Regions from separate parts of the Nocardioides campestrisoli genome, predicted to be linked through region 1. Evidence: predicted binding sites of a transcription regulator. Region 1 holds the regulator's gene; each other region holds the start of a gene.
The links. Region 1 encodes LexA, which represses DNA repair genes until DNA is damaged. Its sites were predicted from a motif close to TCGAACANNTGTTCGA; they were not measured.
Positions count from the first base shown of each region.

Region 1 (7,292 bases):
ACTCCCCGTCGGGGGTGGAGGCGAACGGTGCGAACACCGACCGCGCCGTCGAGGTGCTCCGTGGCCGAGTCGACGCCCTCGGCGTCTCCGAGCCGACCCTCGTCCGCTCCGGCGAGAACCGGATCCTGGTCGAGCTGCCCGACGTGCAGGACTCCGAGCAGGCGGTCAACACGATCGGCCGGACCGCTCAGCTGACCGTCCACCCCGTCGTCCAGGGCGGACTGACCAGCACCGACGAGAAGCCCTCGAAGAAGGGCAACCTGCTGGTGCCCAGCGAGCAGGGCGACGTGCTCGAGGTCGGGCCCGCGGTGATGGAGGGCAACGACATCACCGGCGCGGAGGCGGTGCAGCCGCAGAACAGCACCGGCTGGGCGGTCGCCGTCGACTTCTCCGGCACCGGCTCCGACGCCTTCGAGAAGCTCTCCGGCGACGCGGCCTGCGCGACCGGAGACCAGCGCCGGATCGCGATCGTCCTGGACGGCAAGGTCATCTCCTCGCCCGAGGTCCAGGTCGCCTGCGGCAGCTCCATCATCGGCTCCACCCAGATCACCGGAAACTTCTCCGTCGCCGAGGCGCGCGAGCTCGCCATCCTGATCGAGGGCGGCGCCCTGCCCCTGCCGGTCGAGGTGATCTCGGTCAGCGAGGTCGGCCCGACGCTGGGCGAGGCCGCGATCGACGCCTCGATCCAGGCCGGGATCATCGGTCTGATCCTCACCGGGCTCTTCATCATCTTCGTCTACCGCTTCGTCGGCTTCCTGGCCACGATCGCGCTGGCCTCCTACGCGCTGCTGGCCTACGCGATGCTGATCGGGCTCGGCTCCACGCTGACGCTGCCCGGCCTGGCCGGTTTCGTGCTCGCCATCGGCATGGCGATCGACGCCAACGTGCTGGTCTTCGAGCGAGCGCGTGAGGAGTACGAGGCGAACCCGTCCGCCGGCCTGCGCCGGGCGCTGATGATCGGCTTCAACAAGGCGTGGACGGCGATCATCGACTCCAACGTCACCACCCTGCTCGCCGCCGGCCTGCTGTTCTTCCTCGGCTCCGGGCCGATCAAGGGCTTCGGTGTCACGCTGAGCATCGGTGTCGTCGCCTCGATGGTCTCCGCGCTGATCATCGCCCGGGTGCTCACCGAGCTCGGCGTCAGCAACAAGTGGATCTCCCGGCACCCGAAGGTCTCGGGCATCGGCGACATCGGCCGGGTCCGCACCTGGCTGGAGCGCAAGAACCCGCAGCTGATGGTCAAGCGCGCCCTGTGGCTGGCGATCTCCGGCGTGGTCACCCTGGTGGCCCTGGCCGGCATCGTGGTCAACGGGCTCAACCTGGGCGTCGAGTTCAGCGGTGGCCGGGTGATGGAGTTCTCCACCACCCAGCCGGTCGACGTCGACGAGGCACGCGACGCCGTCTCCGACGCGGGCTTCGAGACCGCCACGGTCCAGCAGTCCGACCAGGAGAACATCACCGTCCGCACCGGCGAGATCAGCAACGACGAGGCGGAGGAGATCCGCACGGCGCTGGCCGAGATCGGCGGGGACGCCGAGGAGGTCCGCGACGAGGCGATTAGCGCCTCCTTCGGCAACGAGCTGCGGGACAAGGCGATCATCGCCTTCGGCATCGCCTTCGCGGCCCAGCTGATCTACCTCGCCATCCGGTTCAAGTGGACCTTCGGCCTGAGCGCGGTGATCGCGATGGCCCACGACGTGCTGATCGTGGTCGGGCTCTTCGCCTGGCTGCAGAAGCCGATCGACGGCATCTTCCTGGCCGCGGCGATGACCATCATCGGTCTCTCGGTCAACGACACCGTGGTCGTCTTCGACCGGATCCGCGAGCGCTGGCGGGGCTCCAAGCCCGGGGAGCTCTTCCGTGACATGGCCAACAAGGCCGCGGTGGAGACGCTCCCGCGCACGGTCAACACGGGTCTGGGCACCATGTTCATCCTGGCCGCGCTCGCGGTCCTCGGCGGCGACTCGCTGCGCGACTTCGCGATCGCCCTGCTCGTGGGCCTCGTGGTGGGCACCTACAGCTCGGTCTTCACCGCGACCCCACTGGTCACCTACCTGCAGGAGCGGTGGCCGATGAGCAAGGAGACCAAGGTCAAGGTCGAGCGGGCCCCCGACGACTCCGGTGCCGTCGTCTGAGCGTCGGCGGTCCCGACTAGGGTTCACGGGTGCCTGATTCCGTCCGGAAGGTCCTGAGCGACGCCGTCACCGCCCTGGGTGGCCAGGAGCGGGACGGTCAGGTCGCGATGGCCGACGCGGTCGCCGAGGCGATGGCCAAGGGCGAGCACCTGCTCGTCCAGGCCGGCACCGGCACCGGCAAGTCGTTGGCCTACCTGGTCCCGAGCCTCCTGCACGACACCAGGGTGGTGGTCGCCACCGCCACCCTGGCGCTCCAGCACCAGCTGGTCGAGCGGGACATCCCGCGGCTGGTCGAGGCGGTCGGGGACCGGCTCGACGCGTCGTACGCGGTGCTCAAGGGGCGCTCCAACTACGCCTGTCTGCACCGGGTGCGCGAGGGTGTGCCCGACGAGCAGGGCGTGCTGGTCGACGTGCCCGCGGGCTCGATGGGCGCCGAGGTGCTCGAGCTGCGCGCCTGGGCGGAGAAGGAGTCCGAGCAGGGCGGCACGGGGGAGCGCGACCACGCGCCCCGGCACACCGACCGGACCTGGCGCCAGGTCAGCGTCAACCACCGCGAGTGCCTGGGCGCGGCCCGCTGCGCCTTCGCCCAGGAGTGCTTCGCGGAGCGGGCCAAGGAGAAGGCGGCCCAGTCCCACCTGATCGTCACCAACCACTCGCTGCTCGCGATCGACGCGATCGAGGGGGTGCCGATGATCCCGGAGTACGACGTGGTGGTCATCGACGAGGCGCACGAGCTGACCGCGCGGGTCACGCAGGCGGCCACCGACGAGCTGAGCGTCGCCGACGTCGAGCGGGCGGCCCGCCGGGCCTCCCGCTTCGTCGAGGACCAGACCAGCACCTCCCACCCGGCCGATGACCTGGCCGACGCTGCCGAGGCGCTCGCCGACGCGCTGGCGATGACCCCCGGCGGGCGGATCGACTCCGCGAGCGAGCAGCTCAGCGACGCCCTCGTGCTGGTCCGGGACGCCGCACGCGCGGTGGTCTCGGCGTTCGGCAAGGAGGACAAGGCCGCCAAGGACGCGGACGCCGCCCGAACCCAGGCCAAGGGGCTGGCCCAGGAGGTCTTCGTCACCGCCGAGCGGATGGCCGCGGGCAGCGACGCCGACGTGCTGTGGCTCAACGAGGCCCGGGAGCGGATGCCCGCCCGGTTGGCGGTGGCGCCGCTGCAGGTGTGGGCGCAGATGCGCGATCGGCTGCTCACCGACAAGACGGTGGTCTTCACCTCCGCCACCCTGATGCTCGGCGGCGACTTCAGCTCGGTGGCCGGCAGCGTGGGGCTCAAGCCCTCGGAGCGGATCGACACCGGGGCGCCCCAGGCCGCCGACGACAAGGCCCTGCCGTGGCGCGGTCTCGACGTCGGCTCGCCGTTCGACTACGGCCGCCAGGGCATCCTCTACCTGGCGCGACAGCTTCCCCCGCCGGGACGGGACGGGCTCGGCCCCGCGCACCTGGACGAGATCGTCGACCTGGTCGACGCGGCGGGGGGTCGCGCGCTGGGTCTCTTCTCCTCCCGGCGGGCGGCGGAGGCCGCGGCCGAGGTGGTGCGCGAGCGGCTGCCGCACCTGACCACGCTGGTCCAGGGGGAGGCTCAGCTCCCCGAGCTCTCCCGGCAGTTCGTCGAGGACCCGCACACCTGCCTGTTCGGGACGCTGAGCCTGTGGCAGGGCCTCGACGTGCCGGGCGACACCTGTCAGCTGGTGCTGATCGACCGGATCCCGTTCCCGCGGCCCGACGACCCGCTGATGTCGGCCCGGCAGCGCGCGGCGGACCGGGCCGGTGGCAACGGGTTCATGCAGGTGGCCGCCACGCACGCGGCGCTGCTGCTGGCCCAGGGTGCCGGGCGACTGATCCGCACCACGTCGGACCGTGGGGTGGTCGCCATCCTGGACTCCCGGCTCGCGACGGCTCGCTACGGCGGTTTCCTCAAGGCGAGCCTGCCGCCGATGTGGACGACGACGGACCCGCAGGTGGTGCGCAAGGCGCTGAGCCGGCTCGCGGCCTCGGCTCAGTAGCCGAGGATCTGGTAGTCGCGCCGGTACATCCGGCGCACCCACTTCTCCAGCTCGGCCGAGGCCTCCCGGCGCTGTCCGGGGGCGGCGGTCTGGTTCTGCGGGTTCGCCGGCACCGCGGGGGCGCCCACCTGCTCGCAGACCTCGGCGAAGTCCCGGTCGAAGGACTCCAGCCGCCCGACGAAGTCCACCTGGCTGAGGTCGACGAGCCTGGTCTGCAGGGCCAGGTGCTGGTCGGTGCCGGGCACCGCGGCCAGGTCCTGGGTGCTCACCCACCGCGCGAACTCCACGACGTCCTGCATCCGCTTGTACGTCGCGGCGTCGAACCGGAAGTAGTTGTGGTTGACGACCTTGTCGTGCCACGCGGAGACGAACCGGTCCAGCGGGTCCCGGACGAAGGCGAACTTGAAGTAGTCCGAGAACGTCGACGTCGGGTAGTGGATCCGCATGGCGTGGTCGACGTCCATCGTCACCGAGTGCGCGGCGAAGTGGTGCCGGACCGTGCGGGTGGCCACCTTGGCCACCCGGTACCAGACGAACCGGTGGCTGTGGCTGATGGTCAGGTTGTAGCCGAGCGGGGAGAGCCAGCCCGTCTCGGCGCTCCGCTCACCGAGGTCGCGGACCAGGGTGGAGGCGTCGGCGGTCAGCTTGAACCGGTCGTCGGGCCGGGTCCGGAAGAGCTCGGGTGCCGGGGGCGCCGGTGGCTCTCCGCGGGACCCGCGCCCGCGGTCGTGCTGGTCTCGTCGGCTTCGGCGCATCGCCGGTGAGGCTACACGAGCGACGACCCTCACATCCGGCGCAGGACCGCCGTGACCTTGCCCAGGATCGTGGCGTGCGTGCCGTCGATCGGCTCGTAGGCGTCGTTGTGGGGGAGCAGCCAGACCTGGCCGTCCTTGCGCTGGAAGGTCTTGACCGTGGCCTCGCCGTCGATCATCGCCGCGACGATCTCTCCGTTGGCGGCCTCCGGCTGCTGGCGGATCACCACGTAGTCGCCGTGGCAGATGGCCGCATCGATCATCGAGTCGCCCGAGACCTCGAGCAGGAACAGGGTGCCGTCGCCGACCAGCTGCTTGGGCAGCGGGAAGACGTCCTCGACCCGCTCCTCGGCGAGGATCGGCCCGCCCGCGGCGATCCGGCCCACGACGGGGACGTACTGCGCGGCGGGCATCGAGTCGCCGATCCCCGTGGGGTCCACGCTCGCCTCGTCGGCGTTGCCCATCGCCCGCCGGGCGGCCATCATCTCGGGCAGGAAGACCTCGAGGGCGCGGGGCCGGTTGGGGTCGCGCTTGAGGTAGCCCTTCTCCTCCAGCACCTTGAGCTGGTGCGCGACGCTGCTCGAGCTGGTCAGCCCGACCGCCTGGCCGATCTCGCGCATGCTCGGCGGGTAGCCGCGCTGCTCGAAGGAGTCCTTGATGGTGGAGAGGATGCGCTGCTGGCGCGGGGTCAGCCCGGTGGCGTCCGGAGGACCGTCCGGCATCGGCACGACCTTGCCGCTGGTCTCGCGCGTCTTCGCCATCCTGGTGCCTCCTGGGGGTGGTGCGGGCTCGTGCCCTCACCGTAGTGCTCCAGCAGGCCTACTTCAAACAGGTGTTCGAAGACCGCGTGTCGTCAGTCCTCCGGCGTCCAGCCCCAGGTGACCAGCTCGAAGCCGGTGCGGAAGCCCAGTGCCACCAGCGCCTGGTACGTCGAGTCGGTGCCGATCACGGTGGCCGTGCCGGCACCGGTCTCCCGGGCCCGGTTCATCATCGTGCCGGTGAGCGCGTGCTCGATCCCGCGCCCGCGGGCCTGGGCCAGCGTCGTCACGTTCCCGAACATGACGCTGCCGTCGCGACGGTGGGAGCTGCCGGCCCCCTGCGGCTCGCCGGTGAACATGCTGCGAGCCACGAAGAACTGGTGGTCGGCCGGGTCGAGCGTGTCCAGGAAGCCGAGGTGGCTCGCGCTGGCCGAGGCCGAGAGGCCGAGACCGGCGAAGATCGTCGCGGCGGCGGGCTCGGTGTGGTCGGGCCAGGCCACGTCGATGTAGACGTGCTCGGGAGTCAGCGGGTCGATCGGGTGCTCGAGGTTGACGTGCATCGCCGGCGCCTGGTGCGGCGTCAGCCCGGCCTGGGCCAGCGTCGCCTCCAAGGCCGGGGTGGTGGTCTCCGGGGTGGTCACCCACTGGAACGGCAGGCCACGCTGCCGGAACGGCTCCAGCAGCTCGGGGACCCGCGTGGGCACGTCGGCGGAGGCGATCCGCGCCGTGGCGATCACGTTGCACGCGGCCAGCGGCAGGTGGGACCAGTAGACCGTGGCGTCCGGCTCGTCGCTGGTCGTAAAGACCGGGGACTTCGACACCGCGGCATGGAAGGCCGCGAGGTCGGCCTCGATGGTCTCCATGGGGGTGGTCAGGAGATCGCGCATGTGCAGGACGCTATGCGCGGGACCAACGGCCCGCATGCCTCAAACTGGTGACATCCCCTGTGTCATGGCCGGGGGCCCCGCGTAGCCGGTGTCGGTGCGACACGCCCTTCGAACAGTTGTTCGCCCAGATGCTTGATTCGTTCGAACAGGTGCTCTAACGTCGCACATGTGTTCGATCGAACGTCTGATCGAGACCATCCCGCCAGTCGCTCCCAGCAGGACTGTCGGAGGTCGCGACTAGACATCAGGTCGACAGCGATCCACCGGCTGACCGCCACTTCCCCAGGAGGTCCCAGATGAGCACCATGACCCTCGAGCACCCCGTCCGCCTCGCGACGGTGCACGAGCTGCGCCCGGCCGCCTGCGGTCCGGCGCCCGCCGTGCCCGTCCAGCGCGGCGCGGTGCGGCCTGAGGCTCGTCGCCAACAGGGCTCCGTGCGGCTCACCCGCCGCGGTCGTCTGGTCGTCTTCCTCACCTCGCTGGTCGCCGTGCTGGTCGCCGGCGTCGTCTTCGGCGCCGTCTCGGTGGCGACCGACAAGGAGGGCGTCGCGCCCGCGACGCAGGTCGTCATGGTCGACGAGGGCGACACCCTGTGGGGGATCGCGGCCGAGATCGCCGACGACGGCGACGTGCGCGCGGTGATGAACGAGATCGAGCAGCTCAACGCGCTCGACTCGAGCGTGGTGATGCTGGGCCAGGAGCTCCGCGTCCCGCTCGAGGGCTGACGCCCGGATCGCTCATCTCACAG
Region 1 covers NZ_CP061768.1:3,367,768-3,375,059, reverse strand. Annotated here, with positions in the region: gene secD (protein translocase subunit SecD) at 1-2,135, shown strand, start outside; gene H8838_RS15830 (ATP-dependent DNA helicase) at 2,165-4,147, shown strand; gene H8838_RS15825 (sulfotransferase family 2 domain-containing protein) at 4,141-4,902, opposite strand; gene lexA (transcriptional repressor LexA) at 4,932-5,660, opposite strand; gene H8838_RS15815 (GNAT family N-acetyltransferase) at 5,753-6,544, opposite strand; gene H8838_RS15810 (LysM peptidoglycan-binding domain-containing protein) at 6,841-7,269, shown strand.

Region 2 (7,292 bases), 700 kb from region 1:
CCGCCAGCAGCACGTCGTCGACCGCGAGGTCCTCGGTGATCGCGCCGGCCGCCTGCGAGGTCGCCAGCGCACGCTCCAGCAGGCGACGCAGGCGCTCGTCGCCGTCGTACGTCGGCAGGCTGCGTCGGGCGTCGACCACCATCTCGACGAAGGCGGCGGAGCCGACGATCAGCTCGACCAGGGTGCTCAGCAGCCGCTCGAAGACCTGGGCGTCGGTGCCCTGAGCGACCTCCTCCAGCTCGGCGAAGTTCTCCTCGAAGACCGCGAAGGCGAGGTCGTGCCGGCCCGGGAAGTGCCGGTAGAGCACGCCCTGCCCGACCCCCGCCTCGCGGGCGATCGCGTTCAGCGGCACGTGGTAGCCGCGCTCGGCGAAGAGCCTCCGAGCGGCCCGGAGGATCGCCGCGCGGTTCTCCGCAGCCGCGGCCGGACCGCGGTTGTGCTCCCGCGGCTGGGGCTGTCGGGCCGGACGTCGCGGAGGAAGCTGCGCGGACGGCTGGTCGCGCTTGTCTTCGGGGGGGCAGGGAGGCATGCTGGGCAGTCTACGAACCGGACAACGTTGTCCGGTTGGTCGAGGAGGAGAGCCGAGATGACCAGCACCGAGATGAGCAGCACCGAGATGAGCAGCACCAGCAGCTTTGACCACACCTACGACGTCGTCGTGGTCGGGACCGGCGCCGCGGGGTTCGCGACCGCGCTGGCCGCCACCGACGAGGGGCTGAGCGTCCTGATGGTGGAGAGCACCGCCAAGTGGGGCGGCAACACCGCCATGTCCGGCGGCGGGATGTGGATGCCGAACAACCCGCTGATGCGTCGCGACGGTGTCGGGGACTCCCGCCAGGAGGCGCTGGCCTACCTGGAGGCGACCGTCGGCGAGGAGGGGCGGTCCACCTCGCGTGAGCGCAAGGAGGCGTTCGTCGACGGCATCGACGACTTCGTCGAGACCGTGGAGAAGTACGGCGTGGAGCTGGTCCGCGCCCCCGACTACGCCGACTACTACCCCGAGCTGCCGGGCGGCAAGATCGGCCGCGGGCTCGAGGTCAAGCCCTTCGACCTCAAGCGGATCGGTGACTGGTGGAAGTGCTGCCAGGCCCCGGCCGGCCTCCCGGTCAAGACCGACGACGTCTGGCTGCTGGGTCGCTCCTGGGTGACCGTCTCCGGCGCCACGCGCGGCGCCCAGCTCGTCGGCCGCGCCCTGAGCGGCGTCGTGCGTGGCAAGAAGCTAGCCGGCATCGGTGCCGGGTTCGCCTCGGCGATGCTCGACGTCGTGGTCCAGCGCAACGGCGCCGAGCTGTGGCTCGAGTCGCCGCTCGAGGACCTGGTGATCGAGGACGACCGGGTCGTCGGCGTGCGGCTCACCCGCGGTGGGCGCCCGGTCACCGTGCGGGCGACCCGCGGCGTGATGCTCGCCGCCGGCGGCTTCGACCACAACAAGGAGATGCGCCGCAAGCACCACGGCATCGACGGCTCGCCGTCGGGCGCCCCCGGCAACCTCGGCGCCCCGATCGAGATCGCCGCCCGCGCCGGTGCGGCGCTCGAGCTGATGGACGACGCCTGGTGGGGCGCCTCGATCGCGCCGGTCGGCGACGGGGAGAGCCCTGCCTTCATCGTGAGCGAGCGGTCCTTCCCCTACTCGATCATCGTCGACTCGCGCGGCGACCGGTTCGCCAACGAGTCCGAGTCCTACGTCGACCTCGGGCACCACATGCTCGAGCACGACAAGGACGGGACGTACTGGATGATCAGCGACCGCCGGCACGCCCGTCGCTACCTGCGCACCTATGCCATGGACCCGCGCAAGAACAAGGAGATGGTCGAGGCCGGGATCATGGTCAAGGCCGACTCGATCGACGAGCTCGCGCGCAAGCTGAAGATCGACCCGGCCCGGCTGGGGTCCACGGTGGAGCGGTTCAACGGCTTCGCCCGCTCGGGGGTCGACGGTGATTTCGGTCGCGGCAACTCGGCGTACGACCGCTACTACGGCGACCCGACCGTGCGCCCCAACCCGTGCCTGGGCCCGCTGGAGAAGGGTCCGTTCACGGCGTTCAAGGTCGTCATCGGCGACCTCGGCACCAAGGGTGGCGTGGTCACCGACACCGAGGGCCGGGCGCTGCGCGAGGACGGCTCGGTGATCGAGGGGCTCTACTCCGCGGGCAACAACTCCGCGTCGGTGATGGGTCGGACCTACCCCGGTCCCGGCTCGACCATCGGCCCCGCCGTGGTCTTCGGGATGCGCGCCGGCCGGGACATGGCCAAGGCTCAGGTGGCGGTGCCCAGCGCCGGGTAGTCCCGGTAGCCCTCCCGGTAGCTCGGGTAGGCCGGCTCCCAGCCGGTCGCCCGGAGCCGGGCGTTGGAGAGGCGCTTGCCGTGCCGGTGGGGGACCGACGGCTTCGGCGGGCGGGGGCCGCCGATCCGCTGGGCGAGGTACGCCGCGACCTCGCCCAGCACGGCCGGCTCGTCGTCGGTGCCGACGTAGAGGGGCCCCGGCGCGACCGGCCGGGTGAGCAGGTGGACCACCGCCTCCGCGGCGTCGTCTCGGTGCAGGCGGTTGGTCCACCGGTCCGGGTCGGTGACCTTCCCCGAGAGCACCTGGTCGGCGAACCGGCTGGGTCCGCGCCCGTAGAGCCCGGAGAGCCGGAGCACGGTGCCGTGCGGCACGCGCTGGAGGAAGAGCCGCTCGGCCTCCAGGAGCATCCGCCCCGGTCCGTCGGCCGGGCGGGCGTGCGTCGACTCGTCGACCAGCTCACCCTCGGCCACCACCCCGTAGACCGCGGTGGAGGAGACCAGGACGGCCCGCCGCGGGATCGCCCCGACGGCCTCGAGCCCGTCGAGCGCGTAGCCCAGGCCCTCGACGTACGTCGACCGGTAGGCCTCCTCGCTGCGTGGGCGCGCGGTGAGCGCGACCACGAGGTGTTCGAGGTCCATCGGAGGCAGGGCGGGTGGTCCGGCGGTGAGGTCGGCCGCGATCCCCTCCAGGGGCGGGGGGACGAGGTCGGCGCGCCGCCGGAGCGCCACGACGCGCTGTCCGCGGGCGGCCAGCCGGAACCCGATGCTGGTGCCCAGGTCCCCGCAGCCCACGAGCAGGGCGTCGGCGCCGGTGGCCGGGGATCCGGTCTGGGTCGGCTCGGAGGGCATGGCGCCACGGTACGTCGGGCGGTCACACCGGCCCTCTCGGCGCCGGCCTGCTGGTCTCTGCTCATCGGCCTACCGCCGCCGGTGGAAGCGCACGTCGCCGTTGGCCAGGCGCTTCGTCAGGTAGTCGGGGTCGTGGGCGCGGTGGTGGTGCCAGGGGCAGAGGTGCGTCAGGTCGGCCTGGTCGGTCGTGCCGCCGCGGCACCAGGGATCGCGGCCGTGGTGGGCCTCGCACATGGTGGCCGGCACCGAGCAGCCGATCGTGCGGCAGGTGGGGTGTTCCAGGGCCGTCTTGAGGCGCTGTCCGCGGGTGAAGAGCCGGCTGCTCCGCCCGAGGTCGAAGACCTCGGAGTCGGTGCCCAGGACCGCCGGGATGATCGTGGCCTGGCAGGCCAGGCGGCGCGCCTCGCCCGCGGTGATCCGGGAGGTGTCGGCCGGCGCGCCGAGCGTGGTGGCCTCCCCGAGCCCGGTCCTCAGCGTCTCCAGGTCGACGGTGACGACCAGGCTGGTCGCGGAGCCGCCGTGCAGCGGCATGACCTCCGCGGGCAGACACTCCAGCAGCGCGCAGAACGCCTGTCCCTGCACCCGGTCGAAGGGGAGCTTGATCCCGGTGGCCGGGTCGACGATCCCCCGCCCTGGGGTCCATCGGGGCCCGGCAGCGGTGCGCGGCGCGGTGAAGGCGTCGAGGTAGGTCTTGAGCCGGGTGGCCAGCGCCTCGGGGATCCGGGCGTGCACGTCGGTCGAGCCGTCGCCGCGGCGGCGCATCGTGAGCCTGGTGGCCGCTCCGGCCCGGCGCTCCGCAGCCTCGAGGCGGCGGCGTTCGGTCTCGTCGGCCACCTCGGGCGCCACGGTGCTGAGGATCTTCCCCCCGAGGGTGCGGAGCTCGCCCGGGGAGTGCAGCGCGGCCAGCTCGATCAGCCGGGCCTCCGCCAGCCCCAGGACCTCGGCGGAGACCGGCTCGCCCTGACCGTCGGGCACTCCCCGGGAGTCGGTCCCGACCGAGGCCAGGTCGTCCAGGCAGCGGATGATCACCCTGGCCTGCGCGACGGCGACCTCGCCGGACTGCACCGCGGCGCCGGTCGCCTGCCAGGTGTGGGCCAGCCCGCCCGCCAGCCGCTGGGCGCCGGACGCGGTGCCGCGGTCCATCCGGGCGTGCGCGGCGAGCCAGGCGGCCGCGTCCCGTTCGCCGGTGAGGCCGGCCAGGTCGCCGGCGCTGTCGAGGACCCGGAGCCAGACCGCCTCCACCTGGGCGCGAGCCCGTGCGAGCTCGAGCAGCGCCGTCCGCTTCTGCGTGGTCGTCATGAACGCCGGGTCCACGCGGTCGACCTCCCGCACCGCGGCGAGCACCGTGTCGGCACACCTCAGCACGGGGTGCGCGGAATCGGCGGTGGTCCAGGTCATGGATCGAAACTAGCGCCGGGCGCCGACACTGTGCTGACGTTATCCACACACCTGTTCGAACGAGACGGGGTAGGCTGACGAGCACGAGAGAGGAGGACCGATGACGATCGAGGTGAAGCCTGCGACCCTGAGCAGGTTCGACGACGTGGCGACCATGCTCGGACCCAAGAGGCCCGATGCCAACGTCTGCTGGTGCCTGAGCCACCGGATCGACTCGAAGACCAACCGTGAGCTGGCCGGGACCGCGCGTCGCGACGCGATGCGCGACCTCTGCGCCCGCAAGGTCTCCCCGGGCGTGCTGGCCTACGACGGGGACGAGGTGGTCGGCTGGGCGGCCGTCGCGCCGCGTGCCGACCTGCCGGTCGCGAGGTCGACGAGGATCAAGCCCATCGACGACCTGCCGGTCTGGTCGGTGATCTGCGTCCGGGTCCGGCCCGGGCACCGCGGCCAGGGCATCTCCCACCACCTGCTCGCCGGTGCCGTGGCGTACGCCGCCGAACAGGGCGCGCCGGCCGTCGAGGGCTACCCCGTGGACAACGACGGCCAGAAGGTCGACCTGACGATGGCGTTCGTCGGCACCCGCAGGCTCTTCGAGGACGGCGGGTTCACGCTGGCGGCGCGCACCGACGCCGTCGCGGGCGGCTTCCCACGCGTGGTGATGCGCCGACCGGTCTGACCGAGCGGGGCTACTCCGGCACCGGTCGACCGCGCACGGACTTCGGGCCTCAGCGCCGCAGCCACTCAGTCCAGCAGCCCCTCCAGGGCCGGCACGAAGCCCTCGCTGTACGTCGGGAACTGCGGGACGTGGTCGAGGAGCCGGTCGATCGGGATCGCTGCCCCGATGGCGAGCGCCGCCTGATGGATCCACTCGCTCGCCTGCGGCGCGACAGCCCAGGCTCCGACGAGCAGGTCCGTGTCCGCGTCGGCGACCAGGCCCAGCCAGGCGCCGGTCGGCTCCTCCTCGTAGGTCCAGGGGCGCGCCAGCGCGGCGGTGAGATCGACCTGCGAGGTGCGGACGCGTCGACCCCCGGCCACCGCCTGCTCCTCGGTCATGCCGACGGCGGCGATCTCCGGATGGCCGAAGACGACGCGGGGAACACTGTCGTACCTCGCGGTCCGCGGGCGTCCCAGGATCGCCGCGGTGGCGATGCGCGCCTGGTACTTCGCCACGTGCGTGAACATCGCCGTCCCGGTGACGTCGCCGACGCCCCAGACGCCTGCGCCGGCATGGCAGTGCTCGTCCACGGCGAGGGCACCGTGCCCGTCGAGGGTGACCTCCAGCTCCTCCAGGCCCAGGCCCTCGGTCCGAGGACGCCGGCCGGTGGCCAGGACGAGGACATCTGCGGTCAGCACGCTGCCGTCGTCCAGCACGAGCGAGCTGTCGGCGCCGTCCTTGAAGGCGCGGACCGGTCCCGCTCCGAGGCGCAGGTCGATCCCCCGGGCGCGGAGGTGCTCGGCCGCCAGCTCGCCGACGCGCGGCTCCTCGCGCCGCAGCAGGCGGGGTCCTCGTCCCACCAGCGTGACCTGCGCGCCGTACCCGGCGAGGTACTGGGCCACCTCCACGGCGACCGCGCTCGCCCCGATGACGACGACCCGGCCGGGGACCTGCTCGAAGCCGGTCGCCTCCCGGTTGGTCCACACGGTGCACTCGTCGAGCCCCTCGATCTCCGGGACGACCGAACGGGAGCCGGTCGCCACGATGACGTGCTGCGTGACCAGGCGGCGTCCGTCGACCTCCACCACACCCGGACCGGCGATCCGGGCCTCGCCCCGCACCACCGTGGCGCCCTGGTCCTCGTAGCCGGCGACCTGCTTGGCGTCGTCGAGGTGCCGCACCATGGCGTCCCGCCACTGCCGAGCGGCCTCCCAGTCGAGGGGAGGTGTGGTGACCCCGGGGGCGGCCGCCGCCTGGAGCGCGAGCTCCACGGGACGCAGCAGGGTCTTCGACGGGATGCACGCCCAGTAGCCGCACTCGCCGCCGATCAGCTCTCGTTCCACGACGGCGACCCTCTTGCCCGCCTGCAGCAGGCGGGTGGCTGCGACCTCCCCGCCAGGACCCATGCCGATCACCACGGCGTCGTACGCGTCGTCCGTCATGCCCTGCTCCTCTCGCGTGCCTGCCCGGTCGATCTCCACTCTCAGGCCCGACGCCCCACCTCGTCGAGGGTGCTGACGACGAACACCCGGCCGCATCCCCGCGCGGGGGCGTCTCAGCCCTGCTGCGCCGCCCACTCCGCGACCCGGGCCGCGCTCTCCTCCTCCGACAGGTCCTCCACCCGGGTCATGATCGACCAGCGCACCCCGAACGGGTCGCGGATGCTGGCGAACCGGTCGCCCGAGACGAACGTGCTCACCGGCTCGCGGATCGTCGCGCCCGCCTCCTCCGCCCGAGCGACGAGCGCGTCGACGTCGGCGCAGTAGAGCCCGAGCGCGTAGCAGTCGTCCTCGCCCGCCGGCGGGGCGACCAGGTGGTAGTCGGGGCTGGGCTCACCGAGCTGGATCCGGCCGTGCCCGAGGTCGAGGTCGGCGTGCACGACTACCCCGTCCATCTCCGTGACGTCGACGACCCTCGCGCCGAAGACGTCGCGGTAGAAGTCGAGCGCGGCCCGGGCGTCCGGGACGGCGAGGAACGGCGTCACGCTGGTGTAGCCGTGCGGGACCCCGCGGTCGGTGTGCTTGCCGGAAGCGGCGCCCGGGATGCCCTGTGCTGTCTGTGTGGTCTGGGCTGTCGGTGTCGTCTGGTCGGTCTGGTCCTGTGTCGA
Region 2 covers NZ_CP061768.1:4,072,658-4,079,949, reverse strand. Annotated here, with positions in the region: gene H8838_RS19290 (TetR/AcrR family transcriptional regulator) at 1-529, opposite strand, end outside; gene H8838_RS19285 (FAD-binding protein) at 587-2,284, shown strand; gene H8838_RS19280 (NAD-dependent epimerase/dehydratase family protein) at 2,257-3,132, opposite strand; gene H8838_RS19275 (HNH endonuclease signature motif containing protein) at 3,202-4,530, opposite strand; gene H8838_RS19270 (GNAT family N-acetyltransferase) at 4,631-5,206, shown strand; gene H8838_RS19265 (dihydrolipoyl dehydrogenase family protein) at 5,272-6,627, opposite strand; gene H8838_RS19260 (VOC family protein) at 6,741-7,292, opposite strand, start outside.
Region 2: a site for LexA is predicted at 4,574-4,589, ahead of H8838_RS19275 (HNH endonuclease signature motif containing protein). Genes of this name have one in related genera too.

Region 3 (7,292 bases), 690 kb from region 1:
CTCGACCGCCCGCGCGGTGAAGACCCGGGTGACCAGCTTGCGGTAGCGGACGTGGTCCGGCGGCTCGGTGACCAGCAAGGACGGCGGATGCATGGGATGGAGGGTGTCGGGCGCCGCCCAGTCGCGGAGCCGGACCAGCCAAGGCTGCGCCGGGCCTGGTACGCCGGCGGCGAAGGCGGGGCTGCTGAGCACCTCGCGGACCACCGCGTGCCGGGCGGTGACCCGGCCGAACGCCGTGCGCGGCAGCGGTCCTCGGGCGCGGATGTCCTCGATCACCTGCCACGCGGGGGCCGGGTCCGGCTGGTTGGTGGCGACCACCAGCCGGCCCTGCAGGTCGCCGCGGCGCGCCGAGGTACGCAGCGCGAACCGGGGCAGCCCCTCGGAGACACCCCAGTGGATCGCCCGGGTCGGGCGCAGCCCGGCGGGGATCCGGCGAGTCAGGGCGGAGACGGCCTGGACGGGCCCGGAGCGAGCGGGCGAGGGCTTCGCGGCAGTGGACGACACGCCAGCCAGTGTGGCCCGCTCAGCGCTCCTTGACCACCTGTCGTCCCAACGCGGCCAGCGCCGTCACCACGACGTACGGCTCGCCGACGAGCACCAGCGCCAGTCCGAGCAGCAGCGCCAGGTCCGGCCCGTGCAGCACCGAGAAGATCAGCCCGGTGGGCAGCGCCCCCGCGGGCGTGCTGATCACCGCGCCCAGCTCGACCGGCGGCGGGTCGGCGGCGCGCATCGTCGCGGCCAGTCCGGCGACCGCCAGGTGCACCCCGCCCCACCAGGGACCGTCGACCAGCAGCACCGCCGGCACGGCGACCAGCGCGCACGCCAGCGTCGGCGCGGCGGTGAGCGCCAGCGTCACCGTCCAGGGGGCGGCGCGCACCGAGCGGCGCAGCCCGCGCGACCCGAGCCAGGTGCGCAGGCCCGCCCCGGCCTGCCGACCCGCCCAGGCGACGACGGCGGTCGCGGCGAGGATGGCGGCGCCGTACCCGAACCCCTCGCCCGCCACCAGCACGAACGGCACGGCCAGGAAGGTGACAGCGACCGCGCGCCAGCGCCGGCGCACCTGCCGGGCGTCGGCGACCAGGAACGCGAGCCCGCCACGGCCGCGCAACGGACGGGACGGGTGCCGGCCGCGGCGCTGGTCGGCGCGGCGGCGCTGGAGCCCGGTGAGCGGGGAGGCGTCGAGCATCAGGGCGGAGTCCGCGACCGCGTCGACCACCTCCCGGCCCCGGGCCAGCTGGGCGTCAGAGAGCTCGGCGAGGCGGCCGGCAGTGCGCAGGGTGAGGGCGAGACCGGCGACCAGCACCAGCGCGAGCACGCCCGCGGCCACCCAGGCGGCGGCGACCACTCCGTCGGCCGTGAGCGCCGGGGACTCCGGCAGCCCGGCCCCGCCGAGCAGCACCCAGCTGAGCAGGGCGAGACCGACCCCGCCGAGCAGACCGGCCGGGAGGGTGCCCGGCGCCCGGCCCCACGGCCGCGCCGTCTGGGCGGGCAGCAGCGCGAGCGGGACCAGGGCACCGACGACGGCGCCGAGGGCGGCCCCGGCGGCGAGCGGGGCGGGCTCGAGACCACCGCCCTGCGCGGCCATCGCCGCCAGCAGCCCGACGACCACCCCGCCGAACGCCCCGCCGGTGACCGCCGCGCCGAACGGGCCCCGGAGCAGCACCGCCCGGTCCGCGGTCGTGGTGAGCAGCCAGCGGGCGGTGGCCCGCTCCGCGGAGACCGGACCCGCCGCCCCGAGGGCGAGCAGCAGCGCGCCGAGGCCCAGGCAGACGACTGCGAGGGCGGCGTACGCCGGGTGGTCCTGCACCGCGCACGCGCCGGCGCTGCACGTGCGTCCGGTGAAGGTCTCCCGGGCGAAGGAGAGGATCCACACGGTGATCAGCGCGGTGCTGAAGATCCAGACGTAGAGGTCGGCGAACCTCTCGCCGGCCTCCGAGGCTCGGGAGCGGGCGACCGCGAGGGCGCGCGCCGCCTCGCGGGCGGCGACGTCGTCGCCGCCCCGGTCCCGGGTGGCGTCGAGGGAGGTCATCCGCCGCTGACCACGACGACCCGGGCGCCGGAGGCCGCCACCAGGTCCTCGGAGTGGCACGCCATCAGCACCGAGCGACCCTCGGCCGCCTGCAGGCCCAACCACTCACCCAGCCACGCGCGGCCGGCGGTGTCGAGCCGCTGCTCCGGCTCGTCGACCAGCAGCAGCCGCCACGGCCGGACCAGCGCGACGGCCAGGGAGAGCCGCTGCTTCTGTCCGGAGCTGAGCGTGCCGGGCACCTGGTCGGCCACCCCGGTCAGCCCGACGTCGACCAGCGCGGCGCGCGCGACCTCCGTGGGGTCGACCACGCTGTCGGCGCGGGCGAGCAGGTCGAGGTGCTCGAGCACGGTGAGGTCGGGGAACCAGGCGCTGTCGTCGAGCAGTGCCAGCACGTCGCCGCGGACGTCGGCCTCGCGAGTGTCGAGCGGCCGGTCGTCGAGCAGCACCTCGCCGTCCTCCGGCTCCTCGATCCCGACGAGGCAACGCATGAGGGTGGTCTTGCCGGCCCCGTTGGGGCCCACGAGCGCGACCACCTCACCCTCGGCGACGTCGAGGTCGACGCCCTCGAGCACGCGTCGTCCGCCGAACTCCTTGGTCAGCCCCCGCACCGTCAGCACGCGCAGAGCCTAGGGCAGGGAACGGGCGTGCGGGCACGGGGTCCCGACGCTGTGGATGGGCGGCAGTCGCGACCCATCGGACTTTTTTCGAACATACGTCCACGGTTCGAGACCAGGCCGGTCATGTGGTGCCGTTCTGTCGGTGGCGGCCGATTGACTCATCTGTGTCGGAGCATCGGGCTCCGGTACGGCGTCGGGGACGGGGGTCCTGGGATGTGGCAGCAGGCTGGCAGCGAGCACCCGATCACGCAGGCGGTGGCGCTGATCTCCGGGGCGCTCGACCTGGCGAAGGACGCCGACCCGGACTACCTCTCCGAGCGGGCCCAGCGTGAGGCCATGCTCGAGCTGTCCCGCCTCGGCGACCGGATGGAGTCGCTCCGGATGCGGGTGATCCGGGCCGCCGGCGTGCCGGCGGGCGCGACCGAGGCCGACGGCGCGCGGTCGGCCGCCGAGTGGCTGGCCAGCCGGACCCGCTCCGGGTTCGGTCCTGCCAGGGCCGCGGAGCGGTTGGCCGGTGCCGTGGCCGAGCGGTGGCTGCGGGTCGGGGCGGGTCTGGCCGACGGCTCGGTCAACCTGGCTCAGGCACGGGTGATCGTGAGGGCCCTGGACGCGCTGGTTATCGACCCCCTGCCTGGCGAGGAGGTGCCGACCGAGGTGCTGGACCGGGCCGAGGCGCGGCTGGTCGCGGACGCGGCCACCTTCGGTCCGGCGCAGCTGGCCGCCCTGGGCGCGAAGATCCTCCAGGTCGTCGCCCCGGAGACGTACGACGAGCACGAGCGCAAGCTGCTCGAACGGGCCGAGCGGCGGGCGCACGCGGCGACCCGGCTGACCCTGCAGCGCCGCGGCGACGGCTCGACGGAGGTGAAGGGCCGGATCCCGGACCACGTGGCCGCGAGGTTCCGGACGTTCCTCGACTCCTGGACCTCACCGAAGCAGGACGATGGCAAGGCGACGGGTGCCGCCACCGGGCTGGGAGCATTCGGGCACCGGGACCCGTCGACGGGCGAGCGGCTCCCGCAGGACCGGCTGCACGGCCTGGCCTTCTGCGCCTTCCTCGAGGCCGCCGACCCGGCGCGGATGCCGGTGCACGGCGGCTCCGCCACCCGGGTGCTGGTGACGATCGGGCTGGAGGCCCTGCGCACCGGCCTGGGCACCGGCTCGATCCTCAGCAACGGGGACGACGTGACCACCATCTCCACCGCCGCGGCGAGGCGGATGGCCTGCCAGGCCCAGATCGTCCCCGCCGTGCTGGGCTCCGACTCGGTGCCGCTGGACCTGGGTCGAGCAACGCGGTTCTTCACCGTGCAGCAACGGGACGCCAAGACCCTGACCCAGCACACCTGCGGGGCCGAGGGCTGCTCGATCCCGTCCACCTGGTGCGAGGCTCACCACGCCCGCGATCCCTGGGCCGCCGGCGGCGGCTCGGACCTGGCCGACCTGGAGTTCCTCTGCTCCTGGCACCACCACCGGGCCCACGATCCCGGCTACACCACCACCCGGATGCCGGACGGCGACGTCCGGTTCCGCAGGCGGCGGTGAGGGAGGGTGCGGCGCCCGACGACCGACACACCCTCGCTGCCCCAGCCGGTGCTGCGTGGCATGCTCGCGCCCCATGACCACCGCAGCGCCCGACGACCCGTCGCAGCCGCCACCTCCCCGGACCCTCGAGGTGATCGCCTGGGTGCTGCTGGCGGCCGGGGCCATGGTGCTGCTGCTCCGGTACGGCGACCTGGGCGAGGTGCCCACGCACTTCGGCGCCAGCGGCGAGCCGGACGACTGGGGTCCTCGATGGGCACTGCTGGTCCTGCTCGCGCTCTGGGTCGGGCTGCTGGCGGGAACGACACTCCTCGCCCGGCGGCCGCAGTGGCACAGCTACCCGCGGGAGGTCACCGACCAGAACCGAGCCGTCCTGCACCTCGAGTCCTCCCGGATGATGTCGTGGACCGGGGTCGGCTTGTCGACCGTGTTCCTGGGGATCGTGCTGGGCGCGACGTCGAGCGCCTCCGCGTCCCCCTCCCAGAGCACCGGGCTGGCGATCTCATGCGCGGGACTCGTGCTCGTGCTCGCCGCGCCGGTCGTCGGGATCGTCCGGATGCTGCGCGTCGGCTAGAACGCGTCGAACGCGGCGGCGTACCTGAACCGACCCCGGGGATGCGGGCGTCCCGCGAGCGCGAGCGCCTGGAAGAGGTCTCCGTACTCCGTGACCGGCGACTCGACGCCGAGCTCGTGGGCAGGCACGAAGCCGAAACGGCCGTAGTAGGCGGGGTCACCCACCAGCCCGACGAGCGTCTCGCCGCTCTGCTCGGCCCGCCGCACGACCTCGCGGATCAGCGCCGCACCGATCCCCTGGGACTGGTGGGCGGGCAGCACCGAGACCGGGCCCAGCCCGAGCACCGGCACCTCGTCCACGTGCGCCCGGGTGCAGACCACCTGGCCGACGATCTGCCCGTCGACCTCAGCCACGAGGGCCAGCTCCGGCAGCCAGCCCTCGTCGCGCCGGAGCAGCCGCAGCAGGTCCACCTCGCCAGGCGGACCCCCGGGCGAGGACGGCGGCGCGGAGTAGGGGGCTCCCCGGAACGCGTCGGCGACCACGGCGTCGACCGCGGCGGCATCGTCCGGCTCCTCGGCGCGGACCACCAGGTCGGCGGGGGCGGGCACAGCCGGTCGAGGCTCCGGGTCCAGGTCGTCCATGCCTCGGACGCTAGTCCGGTGCGGCCGGCTCGCCCAGCGCTTTTCCCCTCAGCCGCGCTCGCCCCCGTCGCGACGTCCGCGCAGGAACGCCTGCTCGGCCTCGTTCTCGGTCATCGCGATCGCCCGGTCGTACGCGGCTCGCGCCTCCTCGGTTCGCCCCAGCCGGCGCAGCAGGTCGGCGCGGGCGACGTGCCACGGCTGGTACGACGGGAGGGCACCCGCCAGCTCGTCTACCCGGTCCAGCCCGGCTTCGGGTCCGTCGAGCTCGGCGACCACCAGCGCCCGGTTGAGCGCGACCACCGGGGTCGGGGTGACGGCGTACAGCTGGTCGTAGAGGGCGCGCAGCTGCGACCAGTCCGTCTCCTCGGCGGTCGCCGCGTCGGTGTGCACGGCGTTGATCGCGGCGTGCAGCTGGTGGTGGCCGGGATGGCTGAGCCCGGCGTGGTTGCGGCGCAGGCACTCGCGGACCAGCGCGTGCCCCTCGGCGACGAGGGCGTGGTCCCACCGGGTGCGGTCCTGCTCGGCCAGGGGCACCAGCCGGCCGTCGACCACGCGGGCCGGGCGGCGCGCCTCGGTGAGCAGCATCAGCGCCAGCAGCCCCATCACCTCGGGCTCGTCGGGCATCAGCACCCGCAGCACCCGGGTCAGCCGGATCGCCTCCGCGCACAGGTCGGTGCGCACCGGCTGGTCGCCGTGGCGCGGCAGGTACCCCTCGTTGAAGACCAGGTAGAGGGTGGCCAGCACGCCGCCCAGCCGGTCCGGGAGCTCCGCGTCGTCGGGCACCCGGTAGGGGATCCGGGCGGCGGCGATCTTCTGCTTGGCCCGGGTGATCCGCTGGGCCATCGCCCGCTCCTCCACCAGGAACGCCGCGGCGATCTCCGGGACGGTCAGCCCACCCAGCAGCCGCAGGGTCAGCGCCACCCGGGTAGCCGGAGCCAGCGCCGGGTGGCAACAGGTGAAGAGCAGCCGCAGCCGCTCGTCCGGGATCGAGGTCACGAGACCGTCGTCCCCGCCGTCGCCACCGCCGTCGTCACCCTGGATCATCAGCGCCTCCCGGTGCCTGGCCTGCCGCGTCGACTCCCGGCGCAGCCGGTCGATGGCACGGTTGCGCGCGGTGGTGGCCAGCCATCCGGGCGGGTGCGGAGGTACGCCGTCGGCGGGCCAGCGGCGTACCGCCTCGGCGAAGGCGTCCTGGGTGACCTCCTCGGCCAGCCCGAGGTCGCCGAACCGGGCGGCGAGCGCGGCGACGATCCGGCCGAACTCCTCGCGGTGCAGGAGCTCGATCCGGGCCGCCACCTCGTCCTGGCTCACGCGGACGCGGCTCACTCCCCTTGGAACGGCCGGACCTCGACCGTGCCGACGCAGGCCTTCGACCCCTCGGCGGCGAGCTTGAGCGCCTCGTCGAGGTCCTTGGCCTCGATCACCCAGAACCCGCCGATGTGCTCCTTGGACTCCAGGTAGGGGCCGTCGGTGACGACCACGTCGTCCTGGCGGCCGTCGACCACCGTGGCGGTGTGGGCGGGCATCAGACCACCGGCGAAGACCCAGTGCCCCTGGGCCTGCAGGGTCTCGTTGAAGCGTCCGGTGTCGGCGAACGCCTGCTCCATCTGCTCCTTGCTCTCGTACGGGCCGAACTCCCCGTCGTCGACGGATCCGTGGACGGACAGCAGGTACTGGGCCATGACGTTCTCCTTCAGGTCGGGCGCGACCGTCGTGGTCGTGCGTCACCCCTTCCACGAACGCAACCATGCGGATGCGACACCCCGGAAGATCTTTTCTCGTCCCGTCCCGCAGAATTCTCCGGTGAACCTCTACTTCCGCCTGGTCGGGATGCTCCTGACCCGCTGGCGACACCGCCGGATCTCGGTCTGGGACGGCTCGACGTACTCCTCCCGCGTCTGGCCCTCGGACCTGGACACCGTCGGCCACATGAACAACGCCAAGTACTTCGGGCT
Region 3 covers NZ_CP061768.1:4,062,221-4,069,512, forward strand. Annotated here, with positions in the region: gene H8838_RS19205 (cytochrome P450) at 1-504, opposite strand, end outside; gene H8838_RS19210 (DUF6297 family protein) at 524-2,029, opposite strand; gene H8838_RS19215 (ABC transporter ATP-binding protein) at 2,026-2,646, opposite strand; gene H8838_RS19220 (HNH endonuclease signature motif containing protein) at 2,860-4,185, shown strand; gene H8838_RS19225 (DUF1648 domain-containing protein) at 4,259-4,756, shown strand; gene H8838_RS19230 (GNAT family N-acetyltransferase) at 4,753-5,337, opposite strand; gene H8838_RS19235 (RNA polymerase sigma factor) at 5,386-6,648, opposite strand; gene H8838_RS19240 (YciI family protein) at 6,660-7,019, opposite strand; gene H8838_RS19245 (acyl-CoA thioesterase) at 7,141-7,292, shown strand, end outside.
Region 3: a site for LexA is predicted at 2,734-2,749, ahead of H8838_RS19220 (HNH endonuclease signature motif containing protein). Genes of this name have one in related genera too.